DNA from 2 places in the Rhizobium bangladeshense genome. Region 2 is predicted to be linked to the other one. Evidence: riboswitches for the same ligand, from Rfam matches in the RefSeq annotation. Region 2 holds a riboswitch; the other holds the start of a gene.
The links. A riboswitch is a leader RNA that binds a small molecule or an ion and turns the genes downstream of it on or off. The one in region 2 is predicted to bind FMN.
Positions count from the first base shown of each region.

Region 1: another riboswitch for FMN. It lies ahead of J2J98_RS07910 (DMT family transporter); the one in region 2 lies ahead of J2J98_RS13545 (6,7-dimethyl-8-ribityllumazine synthase).

Region 1 is NZ_CP071612.1:1,632,821-1,643,225, forward strand. It holds gene J2J98_RS07880 (cytochrome P450) at 1-64, opposite strand, end outside; gene J2J98_RS07885 (GGDEF domain-containing protein) at 212-1,465, opposite strand; gene clpP (ATP-dependent Clp endopeptidase proteolytic subunit ClpP) at 1,860-2,489, shown strand; gene clpX (ATP-dependent Clp protease ATP-binding subunit ClpX) at 2,791-4,068, shown strand; gene lon (endopeptidase La) at 4,472-6,889, shown strand; gene hupB (DNA-binding protein HupB) at 7,095-7,370, shown strand; FMN riboswitch at 7,487-7,638, shown strand; gene J2J98_RS07910 (DMT family transporter) at 7,719-8,627, shown strand; gene J2J98_RS07915 (esterase-like activity of phytase family protein) at 8,721-10,405, shown strand, end outside.
Region 2 is NZ_CP071612.1:2,762,012-2,772,416, reverse strand. It holds gene J2J98_RS13555 (DUF1194 domain-containing protein) at 1-691, shown strand, start outside; gene J2J98_RS13550 (VOC family protein) at 833-1,522, opposite strand; gene J2J98_RS13545 (6,7-dimethyl-8-ribityllumazine synthase) at 1,666-2,100, opposite strand; FMN riboswitch at 2,181-2,325, opposite strand; gene J2J98_RS13540 (SRPBCC family protein) at 2,590-3,036, shown strand; gene J2J98_RS13535 (GCG_CRPN prefix-to-repeats domain-containing protein) at 3,212-3,523, shown strand; gene J2J98_RS13530 (alpha-amylase family protein) at 3,600-3,824, opposite strand; gene J2J98_RS13525 (adenylate/guanylate cyclase domain-containing protein) at 4,078-5,175, shown strand; partial or broken gene J2J98_RS13520 (ABC transporter substrate-binding protein) at 5,279-6,246, shown strand; partial or broken gene J2J98_RS13515 (FecCD family ABC transporter permease) at 6,268-7,271, shown strand; gene J2J98_RS13510 (FecCD family ABC transporter permease) at 7,268-8,305, shown strand; partial or broken gene J2J98_RS13505 (ABC transporter ATP-binding protein) at 8,313-9,098, shown strand; partial or broken gene J2J98_RS13500 (class I SAM-dependent methyltransferase) at 9,105-9,787, opposite strand; gene J2J98_RS13495 (winged helix-turn-helix domain-containing protein) at 9,939-10,405, shown strand, end outside.

The DNA.
Region 1 (10,405 bases), 1.1 Mb from region 2:
TGCGGGCGTCCAGCGAGACATGGCGGAGGGCAGGGTCGATCGAGAGGAAAGGCGGTATCGTCATGAACCGAAGGCTTAGCGGATTTGCAGGGCCTCGAAAAGATGAGGGGTGAGGAGTGCCTGCCGGAAGCGAGGCGCGCGGGATCGGGCGCCAACGACTTTAAGATCTGTGTCTAAGCCTGAAGATTGATTCTGTTTTTCGGAATTACTGCTAGCCGGCCCGTGAGAGCGCGCCCATGCGCCGCAGCGCCTCGACCTGGTCGTCGACCGTCGGCACGAGTTCGCCGGCGGCGGTGCTCGGCGTGGTAGGCGCCAGGGCCGCCGCTTCCGCCTCACCGAAGGTGACCGTGCAATTGCGGCCGGCGGCCTTGGCCGCATAGAGCGCCCGATCGGCGGCCGAGATCAGCTTGTCCATATTGGCTTCGATCGAGGAGGCGAGCGCAATGCCGATGCTGACGGTGACCGGAACGATAGACTCGCCGGTGCTGACGGGAAGGCGGCAGAATTCGGTGCGGATAGCTTCGGCGATCGCCTCGGCTTCCGTCTGGTCCGCGACGGCCGCGAAGGCGGCGAATTCTTCACCGCCCATGCGGCCGAAGATGTTGTTTGGAATATACTGCCGGGCCATGCGCGCGAAAGCGGTGAGCACGGCGTCGCCGGACTGATGGCCGAAGCGGTCGTTGACGCGTTTGAAATGGTCAAGGTCGAAAAGGACCACCGCGACCTGCCGCTGCTCGCTATGGGCTCTCTCCTGGATGGATTCGAAATAGCCGAGCAGGCCACGGCGGTTAAGCACGCCGGTCAGGGAATCGGTCAGTGTCATCGCACGCAAGTGCCGTTCGGAGCGCTCCATGACCAGACGGCATGTGAGCGCGAAGGCGATGGTGAGCAGGAAGGCGCTAGCCATTGCCGAGACGCCGCCGAGATTGGTTGCCTCGGTATCGCTTGGCAGCGTCACCGCCATCGTCAGCGCCGAGCCGAAACATAGGCAGCCCTGGATGACGAACACGCCCATCAGCTTGATGCGGGTGCGCTCGCGGCGCATGTCGCCGGCGGCGACTGCCATGGCCAGTGCCGTGGCACCCGTCGCCGAAGCGAGATTATAGAGCACGACGCGGTTGGAATAATCGGTGTTGACCCAGGGCAGAAACACCCCGGCCAGCCAGATTGCCGGCGGCAGCAGAGCCCACAATTCAATCTTCTTTCGGTCGAGTGCAAGAAAGCCCGCTACCCAGGCGCTCTGGCCGAGCAGCGCGATGGCATTGCCCACCTCGATCGAAAACAGGCTGGGTATTTCGCCGCGCAGCGAGATCATCGCAAAGCCGATGCCGGTCAGAAAGAAGCCGAGGCCCCAATAGAGATAGGCTTCGTTCCTGACGTTGTGGCGCCAGGCGACGAAAAGCACCAAAGCGAGCGTCATGGCCTCCGAACACCAGATGGCGAGACCTGTAGCGATATTGAACACGGCAGCAACCCCTTGCCCGTCGGCTTGTCTGTTGGCCCGCATCCTTGCGGAGGAAGTTCGCCAGTTCCTTAATGCCATTGCGCTGCGGCATGATTTTCGGCTGCTATCTGGCTATAGGCTTTCCGTTGGGTAAACGTGCGTGAGCGCTGCCGAATGGAGTAACCTTTCCTTCATCCTGTCATCGAGAAAAGCGGGGGGAGCCGAGATCGAGGGCTCGCGGCCGACAGGCGTTTGCGAGAAAGAGGCTGCCGGCGTCGAAGCCTTGCCGCCTTGCCCGCCTTCTTAACGTTATCCAAACGCGTGTCTTGAAGAGGAGGGCAGGGACACTCTATGTAGGGATAAGACAATTTCTTTGATTCCCGGCCTGCCGGCATGACGTTGACAAAGGACGCACATGAGAAACCCAGTTGATACCGCAATGGCCCTCGTGCCGATGGTCGTGGAACAGACCAACCGCGGTGAACGCTCCTACGACATCTATTCCCGTCTGTTGAAGGAACGCATCATCTTCCTGACCGGCGCCGTCGAGGATCACATGGCAACGCTCGTCTGCGCTCAGCTTCTCTTCCTCGAGGCGGAAAACCCGAAGAAGGAAATCGCCCTCTATATCAATTCTCCCGGTGGCGTCGTCACCGCCGGCATGGCGATCTACGACACTATGCAGTTCATCAAGCCTGCGGTGTCGACGCTCTGCATCGGCCAGGCCGCGTCTATGGGATCGCTGCTGCTGGCGGCCGGCCATAAGGACATGCGCTTCGCCACGCCGAATTCCCGCATCATGGTTCACCAGCCCTCGGGCGGCTTCCAGGGCCAGGCCTCGGACATCGAGCGTCACGCCCGCGACATCCTGAAGATGAAGCGTCGGCTGAACGAGGTCTATGTCAAGCACACCGGCCGCAGCTATGAGGAAGTTGAAAAGACGCTCGATCGTGACCATTTTATGGATGCGGACGAGGCCCAAGGCTGGGGCGTGATCGACAAGGTTCTGACGTCGCGCCTTGAGATGGAAGGCGAGCAGGCCTAGTAATTAATTGGGATGGTGTTTTCCTCGCCACAGTTCTATCTCATTTGTGATCGAACAAGGCTTTCATCCGGCGACGAAGACGCTAATAGTAACTATTAATGCTATGTTGAATTTTTATGACATAGCATTTGGCATTCGAAGGGGAATTCGTTGCCGCCGGAACCCGGACATGGTTGATTGGGACCGGTTCGTAGCCCCTGAAGCCCTTCTCGGCAAAGGCTCCGGAAACGGAGTGCCGCCAGGAGTGATAGAGTGGACCGCGATTTCGCCTTGAAATGCGGCGTGCTGGAAGGAAAGTGATATGAGCAAGGTCAGCGGCAGCAACGGCGGCGACAGCAAGAACACCCTCTATTGTTCGTTCTGCGGAAAGAGCCAGCACGAAGTTCGGAAACTGATTGCCGGACCGACCGTCTTCATCTGCGATGAATGCGTCGAATTGTGCATGGACATCATCCGCGAGGAAAACAAATCCTCGATGGTCAAGTCCCGCGACGGCGTCCCGACGCCTCAGGACATCATCAAGGTCCTCGACGAATATGTCATCGGCCAGCGGCAGGCAAAGAAGATCCTGTCGGTCGCCGTTCACAACCATTACAAGCGCCTGGCGCACGCCTCTAAGAACGGCGAAGTCGAGCTGGCGAAGTCGAACATCATGCTCGTCGGTCCGACCGGCTGCGGCAAGACCTATCTTGCACAGACGCTTGCCCGCATCATTGACGTTCCCTTCACCATGGCGGATGCGACGACGCTGACGGAGGCCGGTTATGTCGGCGAGGACGTCGAAAACATCATCCTGAAGCTCCTGCAGGCCGCTGACTACAATGTCGAGCGTGCGCAGCGTGGCATCGTCTATATCGACGAAGTCGACAAGATCTCGCGCAAGTCCGACAATCCGTCGATCACTCGGGACGTCTCGGGCGAGGGCGTTCAGCAGGCGCTCTTGAAGATCATGGAAGGCACGGTTGCATCTGTTCCGCCGCAGGGCGGTCGCAAGCACCCGCAGCAGGAGTTCCTGCAGGTGGACACGACGAACATCTTGTTCATCTGCGGCGGCGCATTCGCCGGCCTCGACAAGATCATCTCCGCCCGTGGCGAAAAGACCTCGATCGGCTTCGGCGCGACCGTCAAGGCTCAGGACGACCGCCGCGTCGGCGAAGTCCTGCGCGAACTGGAGCCGGAAGACTTGGTCAAGTTCGGCCTCATTCCCGAGTTCATCGGCCGTCTGCCTGTTCTGGCGACGCTCGAGGATCTCGACGAGGACGCGCTAATCCAGATTCTGTCCGAGCCGAAGAACGCGCTTATAAAGCAGTATCAGCGCCTATTCGAGATGGAAGATGTGGAACTGACCTTCCATGAGGATGCGTTGCGCGAAATCGCCCGCAAGGCGATCGTGCGCAAGACCGGCGCCCGCGGCCTTCGTTCGATCATGGAAAAGATCCTGCTCGACACGATGTTCGAACTGCCGACGCTGGAAGGCGTCCGCGAGGTCGTGATCTCGGAGGAAGTGGTGCGCGGCTCGGCCCGTCCGCTCTACATCTATGCCGATCGTCAGGAAGAAAAAGCCAACGCTTCCGCGTAATCTTGTGGCTTTCGCACCATTATTTTGAGGGGCTTGCCATGGGCGAGCCCCTTTCTATTTGAAAAACCATGCGAGGCGCTGTTAGTATCTTGCCGGTGGGGACCGGAATTGCCTTTGCCGATGTCGCGCAAGGGGCGGTGCTTGGTGAAGATGCAGCGATTCCGTAAGCCTATTGCTGGCGTTGTATTTTAGCGGGTCGGAAGTGGTAAGCGCCGGTCCAGCCACGCGCTTCATAGTGTTGGCGTTCCGTTGTAATAAAGCTGTCACATCCGTGGAACGCGGGCGTTAGCGTGGCTTGAAAAGCGTAGTCAGAACCTCCACTTGTAGGCCAAGTGAGAGTGCCGGCCGGGTCCCAAGCGGCCGTGCAGAGAGCCCGGCAACGGGACGATGGAAAGGACATAAAATGACGAAGAAAACGTCTGTAGCGAGCAGCACTGCCTACCCTGTTCTGCCCCTGCGCGACATCGTGGTTTTCCCGCATATGATCGTGCCGCTGTTTGTCGGTCGGGAAAAGTCGATCCGTGCGCTCGAAGAGGTCATGGGCTCGGACAAGCAGATCATGCTGGTGACGCAGATCAACGCCAGCGACGATGATCCGGACCCTTCGGCGATCCACAATGTCGGCACGGTGGCAAACGTACTGCAGCTGCTGAAGCTGCCTGATGGCACCGTCAAGGTTCTGGTCGAAGGCCGCGCCCGCGCCGAAATCGACACCTATACGAGCCGTGAGGATTTCTATGAGGCGCTCGGCCATGTGCTCGAGGAGCCGCATGACGATCCGGTCGAACTGGAAGCCTTGTCGCGCTCGGTCGTTTCCGAATTCGAAAGCTATGTGAAGCTCAACAAGAAAATCTCGCCCGAAGTGGTCGGCGCCGCCAGCCAGATCGACGACTATTCCAAGCTCGCCGATACGGTCGCCTCGCATCTGTCGATCAAGATCACCGAGAAGCAGGAGATGCTGGAGACGACGAGCGTCAAACAGCGCCTCGAAAAGGCTCTCGGCTTCATGGAAGGCGAAATTTCGGTACTGCAGGTCGAAAAGCGCATCCGCTCGCGCGTTAAGCGCCAAATGGAGAAGACCCAGCGCGAATACTACCTCAATGAGCAGATGAAGGCGATCCAGAAGGAACTCGGCGACGGCGAGGAAGGCCGCGACGAGATGAGCGAACTGGAAGAGCGCATCGCCAAGACCAAGCTGTCAAAGGAAGCCCGTGAAAAGGCCGATGCGGAGCTGAAGAAGCTGCGCCAGATGAGCCCGATGTCGGCCGAAGCCACCGTCGTGCGCAACTATCTGGATTGGCTGCTCGGCATTCCCTGGGGCAAGAAGTCGAAGATCAAGGCGGACCTCAACAACGCCGAAAAGATCCTTGAAGCCGATCACTTCGGTCTCGACAAGGTCAAGGAGCGCATCGTCGAATATCTCGCCGTGCAGGCCCGGGCCACCAAGATCAAGGGCCCGATTCTCTGCCTCGTCGGCCCTCCGGGCGTCGGCAAGACCTCGCTCGCGCAGTCGATCGCCAAGGCAACCGGCCGTGAGTATGTCCGCATGGCGCTCGGTGGCGTTCGCGACGAAGCTGAAATCCGCGGTCATCGCCGCACCTATATCGGTTCGATGCCCGGCAAGGTCATCCAGTCGATGAAGAAGGCGAAGAAGTCCAACCCGCTCTTCCTGCTCGACGAAATCGACAAGATGGGCATGGATTTCCGCGGCGATCCGTCCTCGGCTCTGCTCGAAGTGCTCGATCCGGCGCAGAACTCGACCTTCATGGATCACTATCTGGAAGTCGAATATGACCTCTCGGATGTGATGTTCATCACCACCGCGAATACGCTGAATATTCCGGCACCGCTGATGGACCGCATGGAGATCATCCGGATTGCCGGCTACACCGAGGACGAAAAGCGCGAGATCGCCAAGCGGCACCTGCTGCCGAAGGCCATCAAGGAACATGCGTTGCAGCCGGAAGAATTCTCGGTCAGCGACGACGCCCTGATGGCGATCAGCCAGCAGTACACCCGTGAAGCCGGTGTCCGCAGCTTCGAACGCGAATTGATGAAGCTCGCCCGCAAGGCGGTCACCGAGATCATCAAGGGCAAGACGAAGTCCGTTCACGTGACGGCCGCCAACATTGCCGACTATCTCGGCGTCCCGCGCTTCCGCCATGGCGAAGCCGAGGGCGAGGATCAGGTCGGCGTCGTGACCGGTCTTGCCTGGACGGAAGTCGGTGGCGAACTGCTGACCATCGAAGGCGTGATGATGCCGGGCAAGGGCCGCATGACGGTTACCGGCAATCTGAAGGACGTCATGAAGGAATCGATCTCGGCAGCGGCCTCTTATGTCCGCTCGCGCGCCGTCGATTTCGGCATCGAACCGCCGATGTTCGAAAAGAACGACATCCACGTGCACGTGCCGGAAGGTGCGACACCGAAGGATGGCCCGTCGGCCGGTGTCGCCATGGCAACCGCCATCGTATCGATCATGACCGGCATTCCGGTGAACAAGCATGTGGCCATGACCGGTGAAATTACCCTTCGCGGCCGGGTGCTGCCGATCGGCGGTCTCAAGGAAAAGCTGCTCGCAGCGCTTCGCGGCGGCATCAAGAAGGTGCTGATTCCGGAGGAAAACGCCAAGGATCTGGCGGAGATTCCGGACAATGTGAAGAACAGCATGGAGATCATCCCGGTCTCCCGGATGGGCGAGGTGATCAAGCATGCGCTGATCCGCCGGCCGGAGCCGATCGAGTGGGATGGCACGGTGGAAACGCCTGTCATCACATCGGTGGAAGGCCTTGATGACTCGGGCGTAGCCATAGCGCATTGAGTGGCATTTGCCACATTTATGCCCAATTGGCGCAAAAGACACAAAAAGGCTGGCGGAAACGCCAGCCTTTTTGTGAAAACGTCATGGAGACGCTTGCTTTTCCTTGATTTGCAGGGCTTTTGGGTTCCCGGCGGGCCTGATGAAACCTATTCTGCGCCTAGCTTAGATTTGAGTCGTTTCATACCATTTTGAAAGGGGTGGAAACATGAACAAGAATGAACTCGTGTCCGCAGTCGCCGAAAAGGCAGGACTGACGAAGTCTGACGCGGCTTCCGCTGTTGACGCGGTTTTCGACGTTGTCCAGGCCGAACTCAAGAACAAGGGCGACATCCGCCTTGCTGGTTTCGGCAGCTTCACCGTTTCTCATCGCGCTGCAACGAAGGGCCGCAACCCGTCGACTGGCGCTGAAGTCGATATTCCGGCCCGCAACGTGCCGAAGTTCACGCCCGGCAAGGGCCTGAAAGACGCCGTTAACGGCTGATTTGATCGTCCGCCAGTCGTAAACGAGAACGGCTGAACAGGATTTCGAGGGGTTCGGCGTGCCGGACCCCTTTTGTTTTGCCGCTTGCCGCAGGCAGCGCTTTGTTTTACGAAAGATGCCGTTCTCAGGGCGGGGTGAAAGTCCCCACCGGCGGTAAGGGCTGCGGCCCGAGCCCGCGAGCGCCTTCTCAAGCTTCGGCAGGGGAGGGGTCAGCAGATCCGGTGCAATTCCGGAGCCGACGGTATAGTCCGGATGAAAGAGAATGAGCATGCGCCAGCGGGCAGGGGACTGCCGGCGTCCGCGTGTCATCGCCTCATGCGTCCTGATTTATGTTGGTCCCTGTTTTGGATGGAAGACATGAATCAGAATTCCCTTGCACTCCCGCGTTCCCGCGCCTTTGCCGGCGCAGCTTTCATGGTGCTCGGAGGCGTGGCCTTCTCGCTCCTGAACGTCGTCACCCAGTGGCTGACCATGAGGCTCGCCTTTCCGCCGGCCTCCGCAGCCTTCTGGCAGTATGCCTTCGCCTTCTTTTTCTCTTTGCCTTTTCTGCGCAAGGCCGGACTTTCGGCCATGCGGACGAACTATCCGTGGCGGCATGTCGTGCGCGTCCTCTTTGCCGCGCTCGGCGTCGAGGCCTGGGTTCTGGGTCTTGCCTCGGTGCCGATCTGGCAGGCGATCGCGCTCGTCATGACCTCGCCCTTCTTCATCATCCTCGGTGCCCGCCTGTTCCTCGGTGAGCGCGTCGGCCCGGCCCGCTGGGCAGCGACGGGTGTCGGCTTTGCCGGCGCGATGATCATCCTTCAGCCATGGTCGGACGGTTTCACCTGGGCCGCGCTCCTGCCGGTCCTCTCGGCGCTGCTCTGGGGTGCCTCCTCGCTCATCACCAAGAGCCTGACGGGCATCGAGAGGCCGGAGACAATCACTGTCTGGCTGTTGGTGCTGCTGACGCCGATCAACGGCAGTCTGGCGCTTGCGGCGGATTTTGCGGTGCCTACCGGCACCACACTCGCGCTCTTCCTTCTGGCAGGCCTCCTGACGGTCGTGGCGCAGTATTTGCTGACCCTTGCCTATGCCAGCGCCGACGCCGCCTACGTCCAGCCGTTCGACGATCTGAAGCTGCCGCTCAACGTGTTCGCCGGCTGGCTGTTCTTCGGCTACGCGCCCGCCGGCTATCTGTGGTTGGGCGCTGCACTCATTCTTTCCGCATCGCTCTTCATCATGAGGAACGAGCTGCGGCGGGAAAGGCAAACCGCATGACGCCAAGCCTCTGAAATCTTGCAGCCTGTCATGTGTCTGTCATGGCAGTCCCGCAAAACCCCTCTATTCGATCTTTCGACATTGGGGGTTTCCATGACAATTTCATCCCGCAAGGCAGCGCTTGCTGCCGTGCTTCTCGCATCTGTTGCCTTTCCCGCTGCGGCTGAGCCGGTCTTCAACCGCGTCGCCTCCTTCCCGGTCGCCCAGAACCTGCCTGGTGACAAGGACAAGCTGTCGGTGACATCGGCAGAAATCATCACCGCGACCGACGACGGCAACACCCTGATCTATAGCGACAGCCCGCTCGGTGCGATCGGCTTCATTGACATCACCGACGCCAAGGCCCCGAGAGCCGCCGGCGCGCTTATGATGGATGGCGAGCCGACATCGGTCACCTCGAGCGCCGGCAAGGCGCTGGTTGCCGTCAACACCTCCCAAAGCAAGACCAAGCCCTCAGGCCGCCTCGCAATCGTCGACGTGGCGACGAAGAAGATCGAGAGTACCTGCGATCTCGGCGGCCAGCCGGATTCGATCGCCCTCAACAAGGATAAGACGCTCGGTGCCATCGCGATCGAAAACGAGCGCGACGAAGACGTCAATGACGGCAAGATCCCGCAGATGCCGGCCGGCGACCTCGTCGTCTTCCAGGTCAAGAACGGCACAGTCGATTGCGGCACCACCAAGCACGTGGCGCTGACCGGGCGTGCCGGTGTCGCCCCCGAAGATCCGGAGCCGGAATTCGTCGCTTTCAACGGCCTGAACGAAATTGCCCTGACGCTGCAGGAAAATAACGAGATCGTCATCATCGACGCCAACACGGCTCAGGTGAAGACCCACTTTACCGCCGGCAGCGCCGATCTCTCCGGCATTGACACGAAGCGCGACGGCGCCCTGAAATTCTCAAGCGAATCGAAAGGTGTGCTGCGCGAGCCTGATGCCGTGAAGTGGCTGGACGACAACCGCCTCGTCGTTGCCAATGAAGGCGATTACCAGGGCGGCTCGCGCGGCTTCACCATCTTCGACAAGACGGGCAAGGTCCTCTACGAATCGGGCGCATCCTTCGAACGCGCCGTTTCCCATATCGGCCATTATCCCGAAAGCCGTTCGGGATCGAAAGGTGTCGAGCCGGAAGGTCTCGAAGTCGCCAAGTTCGGCGACGATAATTATTTCTTCCTGCTCGCCGAGCGCGCCTCGATCGTCGGCGTCTATAAGGATACCGGCGCCGATCCCGAACTCGTCCAGCTGCTGCCGTCAGGTATTTCGCCGGAAGGCGCGATCGCGATTCCCCAGCGCAATCTCTTTGCCACCGCAAATGAACTCGACCTCGGAAAGGATGGCGGCGCGCGCTCGCATGTGATGATCTACGAGCGTTCGGAAGGCGAAAGAGCCTATCCGCAGATCGTCTCCGCCGAGAAGGATGGCAATCCGATCGGTTTCGCAGCGCTTTCGGGTCTCGCCGCCGTTCCCGGCAAACCGGGCATGCTCTACGCCGTCAGCGACAGCGTTCTGGGCTCGCAGCCGACGATCTACACGATCGACGCCAGCAAGAAGCCGGCGGTCATCACCGACGCGCTGGTCGTCAAGCGTGACGGCACTCCGGCCCAGAAGCTCGACATAGAAGGCATCGCGGCTGCCGCCGACGGTTCCTTCTGGCTGGCCTCGGAAGGGTATAGCGAACGCCTCGTCCCGCATGCCCTCTACAACGTCAATGCCAAGGGCGACATCAAGGCCGAGATCGCCCTGCCGAAGGAATTTGCCGCCAACGAAATCCGCTACGG
Region 2 (10,405 bases):
GCTGGTGCTTGCCGTCGACACCTCGCGGTCGATGGATTTCGAGGAGATCAGTATTCAGCGCCAAGGTTATGTCGAGGCGCTCAAGCACAAGGAATTTATCGATGCGGTCAAGAGCGGGCTCACTGGTCGCATCGCCATCAGTTATTTCGAATGGGCGGGGTATGTCGTCCAGGATTCGATGATCGACTGGCAGGTGATCGAGTCCGAAGTGGATGCGATCGCCTTCGCCGACAAGCTCGATGCCCGGCCGATCGCCACGCAAAGGCGCACATCGATCTCGACCGCAATCGACCACGGCGCCAGCATGATCACCGCCGGTCCCTTTCGTGGCCGGCGTGAGGTGATCGACGTTTCCGGCGACGGCCCGAACAATTCCGGCGATCCCGTCACTCCCGCCCGCGACAAGGCGGTGGCATCAGGCATGATCATCAACGGCCTCGCCATTATGCTGCGGCCCTCCGATGCGCAGGGCGGGCTTGACAAATACTACGCCGATTGCGTGATCGGTGGCCCCGGCGCTTTTGTGCTGCCGGTCCACAAGATCGAGGATTTCGCCATCGCTGTGCGCCGCAAGCTGGTGCTGGAGATCAGCGGCCTGCCCCCGCCGGTGACGGTGAGGGTCGCCGGCGAGGCGCCGACGGCGGATTGTATGATCGGCGAAAAGCTGTGGCGGGATATATTTGATCGGTGAATTGGTGGTTTGGGCGGGGCGCTGCGGGTCCTGGGGATGGGAGGAGATGCCGTGTGGCACCCCCTTTCTCCTGCCGGTGAAGGAAGCGACAAACATCCCGCGTCCTCCAGCGAGGCGGGTGCTCCCTGCGCCTGCCGTCACCTAAAGCGGCAACGCCTTGCCGGCCTGCTCGCTGACCATGTATTCCGCGTACCAATCGGGCCAGTTATCGTCGTATTTGCCGCCGTTTCGCTTCTCGTGTTCGCCGTGGGCTTGCGCGGCGCGGCGGAGCGCGGCTGCGAGGTCGCTCGAGGTGGAGAAGGCGGTCTGGTCGGAGTCAATGCGGCCGGGCAGACGAGTGGTGACTTCCTGAAAGAGCCAGCCGTTGCCGTCGGGATCCCTGAACGAGGCGAAGGAGCGGTAGCTGCGTTGCTCGGGGTCGCGGCCAGCGATGCGCAGGCGTCCGAAGAGATAGGGCTCATCCTTGCCGGCATAGACGCCTGATGCGTCGTGGAAGATCTCGCCCACCTCGACGCCACGGGCGACGAGATCGCGTCGCGCCTCCTCGATGTCGGAGACGATGAGGTAGAGCCCCTGCGCGGAGCCGGGGGTGGCGGCGGTGACATTGCTGCCGAAGATGATCGCGCAGCCGGAGCCCGGCGGGGTAAACTGGATTACCCGGAAATCGGCATCATTGGCGAAATCGGCGTCGAGCCTCCAGCCCAGGCTCTCGTAGAAGCGTTTGGCGCGGTCGACGTCGGAAACGGGGATGACGACCACTTCGAGCTTGGTGTCGAGCGGTCGAGTCGTCGTGGATTCGGTTGGGGATTCACTGTGCATTGCATTGCTCATCTTCAGCTCCCTCAAGGTCTGGACGCATTAAGAATGGCGATACATGTCGGGGTCGAGTGGACCACAGCGCGGGTTGGGCGTCGAATCAATTCTTCTGTTGGGAGAAGACGGCGGGCCGATCCCGCCGCCTGTGACGCGGGCTTCTATGCCGCAAGAGCGGCGCGGGTCTTGCCGATCATGAGGGCGGCGCGCGCCGCCTCGCGGCCTTTCTCGACGAAATGGGCGCGGTAGATCTGCGTGTGATGCTCTGTTTCCTGATAATGATGCGGCGTCAGCGAGACCGACAGCACCGGCACGCCTGTATCCATGCCGGCGCGCATCAGGCCATCGACCACTGCCTGGGCGACGAATTCGTGGCGGTAGATCCCGCCATCGACGACGAAGGCGGCGGCGATGACGGCGGCATAACGGCCGGAGGCGGCAAGATCGCGCGACAGCAGCGGCATTTCGAAGGCGCCTGGAACATCGAACACGTCGATCTGCTCGGCGGGAACAAGCTGTTGGAAACCTTCGAGCGCACGGTCGACGATATCGGCGTGCCAGCCGGCTTTGACGAAGGCATAACGGGTGGGTGTCATAGTCATCTCCTTTGGCGTACAGACACGTCACCCAAGGCGATCACGAGCATCCGCCGCCAGCCCGGGAGGGCAGCGGCATCGCACGTTCTCTTTCATCCGGACTATGACCGTCGGCTCAGGCATCTCACCTGATCTGCTGACCCTTCCCTAGAGAAGGCGCTCGCGGGCTCGCAATCGAAACTGCATACCGCCGGTAGGGACTTTCACCCCGCCCTGAGAACGGCGCGACCATAGGGGCACGGCGGCGGTCTGGCAATAGGGAGATGTTTTCATGGGTGGAGCGGGTTGCAACTGCAAGGGAGCCTCATTCTGAGGCGCCCCGCAAGGGGCCTCGAGGGCGAGGCGGGTGCTTTGGCGGCTGATGGATGCATGCAAATCGCCCTTGCTGAGCGTACGCTTGCGCCTACATGCTTCCCCGAGGACATCCACGTCGATAACAGCACAATCGTCTTCCCTGCTGAAGCGGGGCGGCAACCATGGGAGGGAGATATGCAAGAGTCTTTCGTCGTGCGCCGCGAGGCGCATATTGCGGCGCCGCCGGCGGCGGTGTTTGCGCTGATGACCGATCCAGAGAAGATTCTGCGCTGGATGGGGACGGAGGCCGAGGTCGAGCCGCAGCCGGGCGGGCTTTATCTCGTCAACGTCACCGGCGCCCGATTTGCGCGCGGCTCGTTTCGCGAGGTGGTGCCGGTGCATCGCCTTGCCTACAGCTTCGGCTGGGATGGCAGCGAGGTGGTGCCGCCGGGATCGAGCCTGGTCGAAATCGACCTGATCGAGCAGGGAGGCGGGACGCTTTTGCGGCTCACCCATAGCGGCCTGCCGAGTGCGGAACAATGCGCCGGCCACGAGGAAGGCTGGGCGCATTATCTCGGACGGCTCACCGAGGTGGCAGCCGGGCGGGATCCCGGTCCGGATCGCTTTTACGGCAGGACGTGAACGGTATTCGGCAGCGGCGGGACACTCGTCAGGCGCTCGACGCTGCGAGAGGAACGGCCGAAAACCGGCCGTCAAGAGGCGAGGTTTTTCGAGGGCAAACATGAACGCGCAGTTCATCGGAGGTTCAATTTGGCGGGCCTAATGTGGGTGCGGCTGGATTGAATTGGAGTTTTCGATGAAGGCACTTACTATCGCGGCTGCCTTGCTCGCTGGCAGTCTCTCGATCGGCACAGCTCAGGCGATGCCGGTCGGGACAATCAAGGTTGAGAGCGCTGTCACGAAGGTCGACTACGCCTGCGGTCGCGGCTGGCACCTGACGCGCTGGGGCGAATGCCGCCGCAACTGGCGCCGCCCGCCGCCGGTGGTCTTCTATGGCGGCCCACCGCGCTGGGGCTGGGAGCGGCGGCATCACCACCATTGGGATGGCCCGCGGTGGCGCGAGGAGCGGCGTTGGCATCGCGAGCGCCGCTGGCGCGACGATTACTAAAGGCCTTGTACAGAGGCAGACGAACGAAGGCCGGTGCGATGTTCGCCGGCCTTTTTCCTGAGAACTACGGCGGCACTTAGATGCGGTTGACGAGCCAGTGCTTTCCGTCGATCAACTCTTCGAGCTCGGCCGGATCCTTGACGCCGAACTCGAACCATTCGATGAGTTCCTTCGCCTTCCGCTTGCTCTCTTCCGCGGTAAATTCGATCCCGTAACGGGCGCACCACCGCCGAAGGATCGACGTCAGCAGCGTCATGTCGTTCCCGTCAAGCGGGTCTTTCGGCCAGTATGTCGTGCCCATCGCAACCCCTCAATCGCAGATGACAAGCTGGCACATAATGGAATCAAAGCCGCGCAAGTTTAAAGTGTTTTTTGGGCGATTTTCCACCGCGGTGAATGTTTTTCCACAGGGTTGTTTTGCGAGGGGGTTGACAGGGGATGCGGGCCAGGCTGCTGGCGGACGCCCCGGGTGCAGGCGCCCGGAGGGGTGCGCGGCCTCCGCGGGACGAACGCCGCGGGGTTGCCCGCACACTGGGGTGATGCGATGCTGGGGCATGGATCTGCCTCCCTCCCTTGCCTGGCTGGTTGACGAAGCCGCGGCTTCGCCTGGTCCCGAGCAGTTTCTGGCCGAGCTCGGGCGCCGGCTGCTGGTTGGTGGCCTGCCGCTTTCCGGTGGCGCGCTGACGCTTTCGGTGCCGCATCCGATTATTGCGCGGCGCACCTGGCTGTGGCGTGCGGAGACCGGGGCGGTCATCGAGGCGCTGGGCTTTGCCGCCGCCCCGCGAAGCGATGCCGGGCGCGAGTGGCTCGCCGGGCTCGGACCGGTGTGGGAGGAGAGGATCGGGAATTCGGAAGACGGTACGATGCTCGGCTGGGCGGCCATCGGCAAGGGGGCAGGGGCGGACGCATTCGCTCCGGATGAAGCCGGCCGCCTGAGGGAGGTCGCGCGTTTTGCCGCCGCACCGGTTGCAGCCCTTGCGGCGCGGGAGGCGCGGGCAGCCCTGCTCGAAGCCTATCTCGGTCGGCGCAGTGCGGCCCGGGTTCAGTCGGGCGTGCTTGCGCGCGGCACCGGCGAAACCATCCGCGCGGCTCTTCTCTGCGCCGACCTCCGTGATTTCACCGCGCTTTCTCAGGTGACGGAGCCGCATGCGATGATATCAGCGCTCGACGCATATTTCGACCGCATCGCAGGCGCCGTGCATGCCTTTGGCGGCGAGGTGCTGAAATTCATCGGCGACGGTGTGCTGGCGATTTTTCCCGTCACGGGCGCTTCCGGCGAAGAGAGCCGCGGTGATCGGGAAGCCTGCGAGGCGGCGCTCCGAGCCGTCGCGGCCAGCCGCGCCGGCATGATCCATCTCGACCAGATGCGCGAGGCGCAAGGGCTGGCGCCGCTGCCCTTCGGCGCCGCGCTGCATTTCGGCGAGATCCTCTGGGGCAATATCGGCGCGGCCGACCGGCTGGATTTCACCGCCATCGGCCCAGCGGTCAATATGGTCAGCCGGCTGGAAGGGCTCTGCAAGCCGCTCGGCCACAGCGTGCTGATCTCGGGCGAGGTGGCGGCGAACACCGAGGCCGTGCTGACGCCACTTGGCGAGCACTTTTTGCGTGGGATCGCAGAACCTTGTGCAGTCTTCACCTTGGCTGAGGATTGAGCCGGCCAAGCGGCATTTTCCCGAAAGCGCGTCCGAGAATCATGATTGTTAAACTCCGCTTTTTTAGCTAAAGCCTCTGCGCATGAGAGGCGAGTTTTCAGATATGACTCGATATGTATATAAATTTTTCTCGGCCATCGGCCTATCCGCAATGCTGGTGGCGGGCGCCGCCCAGGCGGATGACGGCAAGAAGGTCTCGATCGTCGATGATCGGGGCATCACTGTCGAAGTCCCGGCGCAGCCGAAGCGCATTGCCTCGATTTCCTATATCGCCGATGACGTCGCGCTGGCACTCGGCATCAAGCCGGTCGCCAGCACCTATATGACTTCAGGCCGCGACCCGCTTTTCTGCTCGGCCTGACTGCCGGAATGAAGCAGATCGGCCAGCGCGCAAAGCCCAATCTCGAACTTCTCTCCGAAGCCAAGCCGGATCTGATCATCGCGATCCGCCGCTATACGGTGGGCAATGCGGCGCAGCTTCAGAACATCGCACCTTACGTCGCCTACAACATGGAATTGCTGGAAGAGAGCTACAAGGAGGTTGCTTCTCTTTCCAAGCTGCTCGGCAAGCCCGAGCGCGGCGAGCAGCTCAACGCCGATTTCCGCAAGCATCTGGCGGAGTTTGCCGCCAAGGCGCCGAAGAATGTTCACCCGCGCTTCCTGATCATGTGGGGCGGCGCAACGCCGTTCGCCTTCCACACGGAAAATACCTCGGCCTCGATCGTCGCTGCGATCGGCGGCGACAATGTTCCGGGGCCGAAGAGCCCGGGTGGCGAATTCGGCATCGACCTCAGCCTCGAAACCATGCTGGAAAAGGACCCGGAGGTCATCTTCGTCTATGATTCCGGCCCGGATCGCCCGCATGAGAGCAACCCGATCTGGTCACAGCTGTCGGCGGTCAAAAACAACCGCGTCTTCTATGTCGGCGACCAGTGGGTCGAGACCAACGGCCCGATCGCTCGCGAAATCGTCCTGCGCGAGGCCGCGCACTACCTCTACCCCGACACGTTCCCGGCCGTCGACGTGAAGGCCGAAGCCGCCAAGCTGATCCCGGCCGAACTGCAGAACTAAGCCCAAGGAACAAGGTCTGCGATGAGCCCCCGGCAATCATTCCTGGCCATAGGGCTCATCGTCGCCGCCGCCATGCTGGCGACGATGCTCGGCCTGCTGGTCGGTGCCAAGACGCTTTCGGTCGAGACGGCGCTGCGCGTGCTGCTGGCGCCCGACGGTAAGCTCGAATCTGTCCTCGTCTGGACGCTGCGCCTGCCGCGCAGCCTGGCGGCCGCCGCCGGTGGCGCCGGACTTGCCGTTTCCGGTATGTGCTGCAGACGCTGACGCGCAATCCGCTGGCCGATCCCGGTATTACCGGCGTAACATCGGGGGCGGTCGCGCCGATCGTCTGCTGCTTCGTCTTCGTGCCTTGGCTTTCGCCTGCCTATTATCCCTTCATCGGCCTTGCCGGCGGGCCCCTTGCTGCCTCGGTGACATTCTGGGTTTCGCGCGGCGGGCAGGGGCGGCCACTGCAGCTTGCGCTCGGCGGCGTCAGCGTCTCGCTGTTTCTCGGCGCGATCACCACCTATGTTCTGCTCTTGACCGGGCCGCAATCGGCATCGCTGCTCTTCTGGCTCGCCGGTGGCTTCCAGGGGCGCACCTGGTCGCACCTCCTCTATATGCTGCCATGGACGATCGCCGGCGTCGTGGGCGCGCTCGTTCTGCGGCGCGTCATCGGCATGTTCATGCTGAGCGACCATGCGGCGGCCGGCATGGGCCTGCAGCTCGGTCTGTGGAAGCCGCTCATCCTCATTCTTGCCGTCATTCCGGTCGCCGGTGTCGCGCCGATTGCCGGGCCGGTGGCCTTCGTCGGTCTTGCCGCTCCCCACATCGCCCGGCTGCTGAAACCCCGCGGCACGGGGTGGGAGATCGGGTTGAGCGCCTCGCTCGGCGCGCTGATCGTGACGGTCGCTGATGTGTTGGCGCGCAGTGTCGCAATCCCGCGTGAGTTGCCGGTCGGCATCGTCACCGCATTGCTCGGCGGACCGGTCTTCATCTATCTCGTCCAGCGCGGGCGGCTCAGCTTCGCGGGGGAGACGCAATGAGCGCCCGGGCATCGATATCGGCTGGTCCGAGAAGCCTCGGCATAACAGCTGCGCTTGCCGTCTTGGCTGTCCTGTCGCTTGCGGCGGCGGTCTTCCTCGGCGTCGCCGATATTCCCATGGCTGACGTCGCGGCCCTGCTGACCGGCGGCGGCTCGGCCGAGGCGCGGCTGATCATTCTCGATATCTGGATGCCGCGCATCGCTACCGGCATCCTGGCCGGCATTCATTTTTCGCTGGCGGGATATCTGCTGCAGACCATCACCCGCAATCCGCTCGCCGACCCCTCGCTGATGGGCGTGTCGCAGGGAGCGACTCTCTCGGTGACGATCTTCCTGCTGTTTACCGTCTATATTCTCGAGCCCGGCTCGAACACGCTGGCCGAACTGCCGGTCGCATGGCTGCCGGCTGCAGGTCTCGCCGGCGGCCTGCTTGCCGGCGGCGTCATCTATCTGCTTGCCTTCCGTCTCGGCCTCAGCGCGCTGCGCATCACCCTCTGCGGCGTGGCAGTCGGCGCGGTGCTGCATGCAGTGGCGATCGGCCTTATCGCCGGATGGGGGTCGTCCCGTATCGAGATCATTCTCGAGTGGCTGTCGGGCAGTCTTTACGCCCGCAGCTGGGATCACGCGCTCTTCCTGTTGCCCTTCACGATCGCTGGGCTCGCCATGCTGCCGGTCGTCTATCGGCCGCTGATGCTGCTGCAGTTCGATGCGCCCGTCGCCCGGTCTCTCGGGCTCGGCTATCGCAAGTACTTCTCGATCGTGCTGATCGTCGCCTGCGCGCTCGCGGCAAGCGCCGTCGGCGCGGTCGGACCTGTGGTCTTCGTCGGTCTTATCGTGCCGCATCTCGCCCGCTTCCTGGCTGGGCGGAACTTCATGCTGTCGCTTACGCTGACGATCGTGTTGGGCGCCGTCATCGTCACGCTCGGCGATCTCATCGGCCGGCTGCTGGGACAGGCCGAGGAAATACCGATCGGCGTGGTCACAGCCGTTTTCGGCGTACCGCTTCTGCTCGCGCTGCTGCGCAAAAACATGTGAGGCCGAAATGCCATTGTCCTGTTCCGACCTCTCGGTGATGTACAACAAGCGAAAGGCTCTCAGCGGTTTCAGCCTCTCGCTCGAAAAGGGCGAGATCCGGGCGCTGATCGGGCCGAACGGCTCGGGCAAGAGCACGGCGCTGCATGCGCTGGCCGGCCTCATCCGGCCAGCGGTGGGCAAGGCGTCGCTCGACGGCGTTGCTGTCGCCTCCATGTCGCGCCGGATGCTGGCGAAGAAGCTCGCTTTCCTGCCGCAGCAGCCGACCGCTCCCGACGAGATGACCGTCGCCCAGCTCGTGCGCCAGGGCCGCTATCCGCATGTCGGCCTGTTCCGCTCTTATGACAGCCGCGACGAGGAGGCGATCGAATGGGCACTCGATAGCACCGGACTATCTGATTTGGCCGACCGCAGCCTGCGCGAATTATCCGGCGGCGAACGTCAGAGGGCGTGGATCTCCGCCGCTCTCGCCCAGGAAGCGGAGATCCTGCTGCTCGACGAGCCGACCTCCTTCCTCGACATCGGCTATCAGGTCGAAGTACTCGATCTCGTGCATCGGCTGAGCCGCGAAAAGGGCGTGACGATCGTCATGGCGATCCACGACATCAACCAGGCGATCGCCGTCAGCGACCGCGTTTCGCTGCTAGAAAAGGGGCAGCTCAGATTCGACGGTGCGCCACGCGAGCTTGCCGAGCGCAATCTCATCCAGGAAATCTTCCGGGTCAGGGGCCGTTTCGTCCAGGTCGCTCCGAATAACCCGCCGCATTTCGATGTAGAGCTGATGCGGCTTCACCGGCAGTGTCTAGGGCTTCACAAGCCTGAAGACGATCTTCGTCTGGGTGTAATAGTCCAGCGCATCGGCGAAGTCAGGCGTCCAGCCGTCCGCGACGAAGGGGATGAAGCCGTCATATTCGAGCTTGCGCGCGGAGACAGCGAAGCCCGCCTTTTCGAAGGCACGGCCGTAATCGGTGACCGACCGATCCTGAACGACGGTGTTGGTGCGGTTGGCGACGAGCTCGCGCCATTTCGGCAGAGCGGATTGTCCGTGTGGCAGCCAGTTACCGCATAATAGACGCCGCCTGACTTCAGTGCCTGGCGGATATCGGCGGCGTGCGCGTCGATATCGGGAACGAGATAGATGACCTCATGGCTGACGGCGAGGTCGAATTCCTCGCTCCAGCCCTCCAGCCTGCCGCCGACCTGATGCTGGATCGGCAGATTGCCTTTCAGCGTCTCGGCCTTGGCAATGGAGGTTTCGGCGATGTCGATACCCAGGGCCCTGCGGAATGGTCGAATCGCATAGAGATGCCGCAGCAGGCCGCCCTGATTGCAGCCATAGTCGAGCACGTTCTTATCGGAGAGGTCACGCTCGAGCATGAGATCGATCAGGTGGCGCCATATCGGCGCATGCCCATCGGCCATCCTATCTTCGGCATCGGGGTCGATGTACCAGGTACCGATATTTTTCTGCGCGTCCTCAGCCATCCCTTTGCCCCTCGTTCATGCGGACTACCGCCACGGTCATAGGGCGCGTCATCATGCCTGGCTATAGGCGAAGCCGGTTTTCAAGAGCCTTCCGAAACAGTTTTGCAAAGAAATATTTGCAAAGATATGTTTGCAATTGTATGATAGCATCATGAAAGAGCAGAACTCCGATCCAGCCGCCGATGCCGCCATCTCCCGCACCGTCAGCCGGGTCGTGCCCGAACCGACGGCGCTGAAGGCGTTGGCGCATCCCGTGCGGCTGCGCATGCTTGGCATGCTGAGGATCGACGGCCCCGCCACGGCGACGCAGCTCGCGGTCCGGCTGGGCCTGAACAGCGGCGCGACCAGCTATCACCTGCGCCAGCTCGCCCAATATGGTTTCATCGAGGAATCGCCGCATGCCTCGCGACGCGATCGCTGGTGGCGCGCCAGCCACGAGCTGACCTCGGTGCCGGCAAGCGAAGCCGAGGGGGAGGCGCTCGATCTCGACGTTGCCTTCAACCAGGCGGCGCTTTCGCTGCACGTCGGCCAGATGCAGCAGGCGCTGGAGGAATATGCCGGGCTGCCAGTCGAATGGCGCAGGGCGACGGCCGCCGACGACATCCTCATCCCGATGAG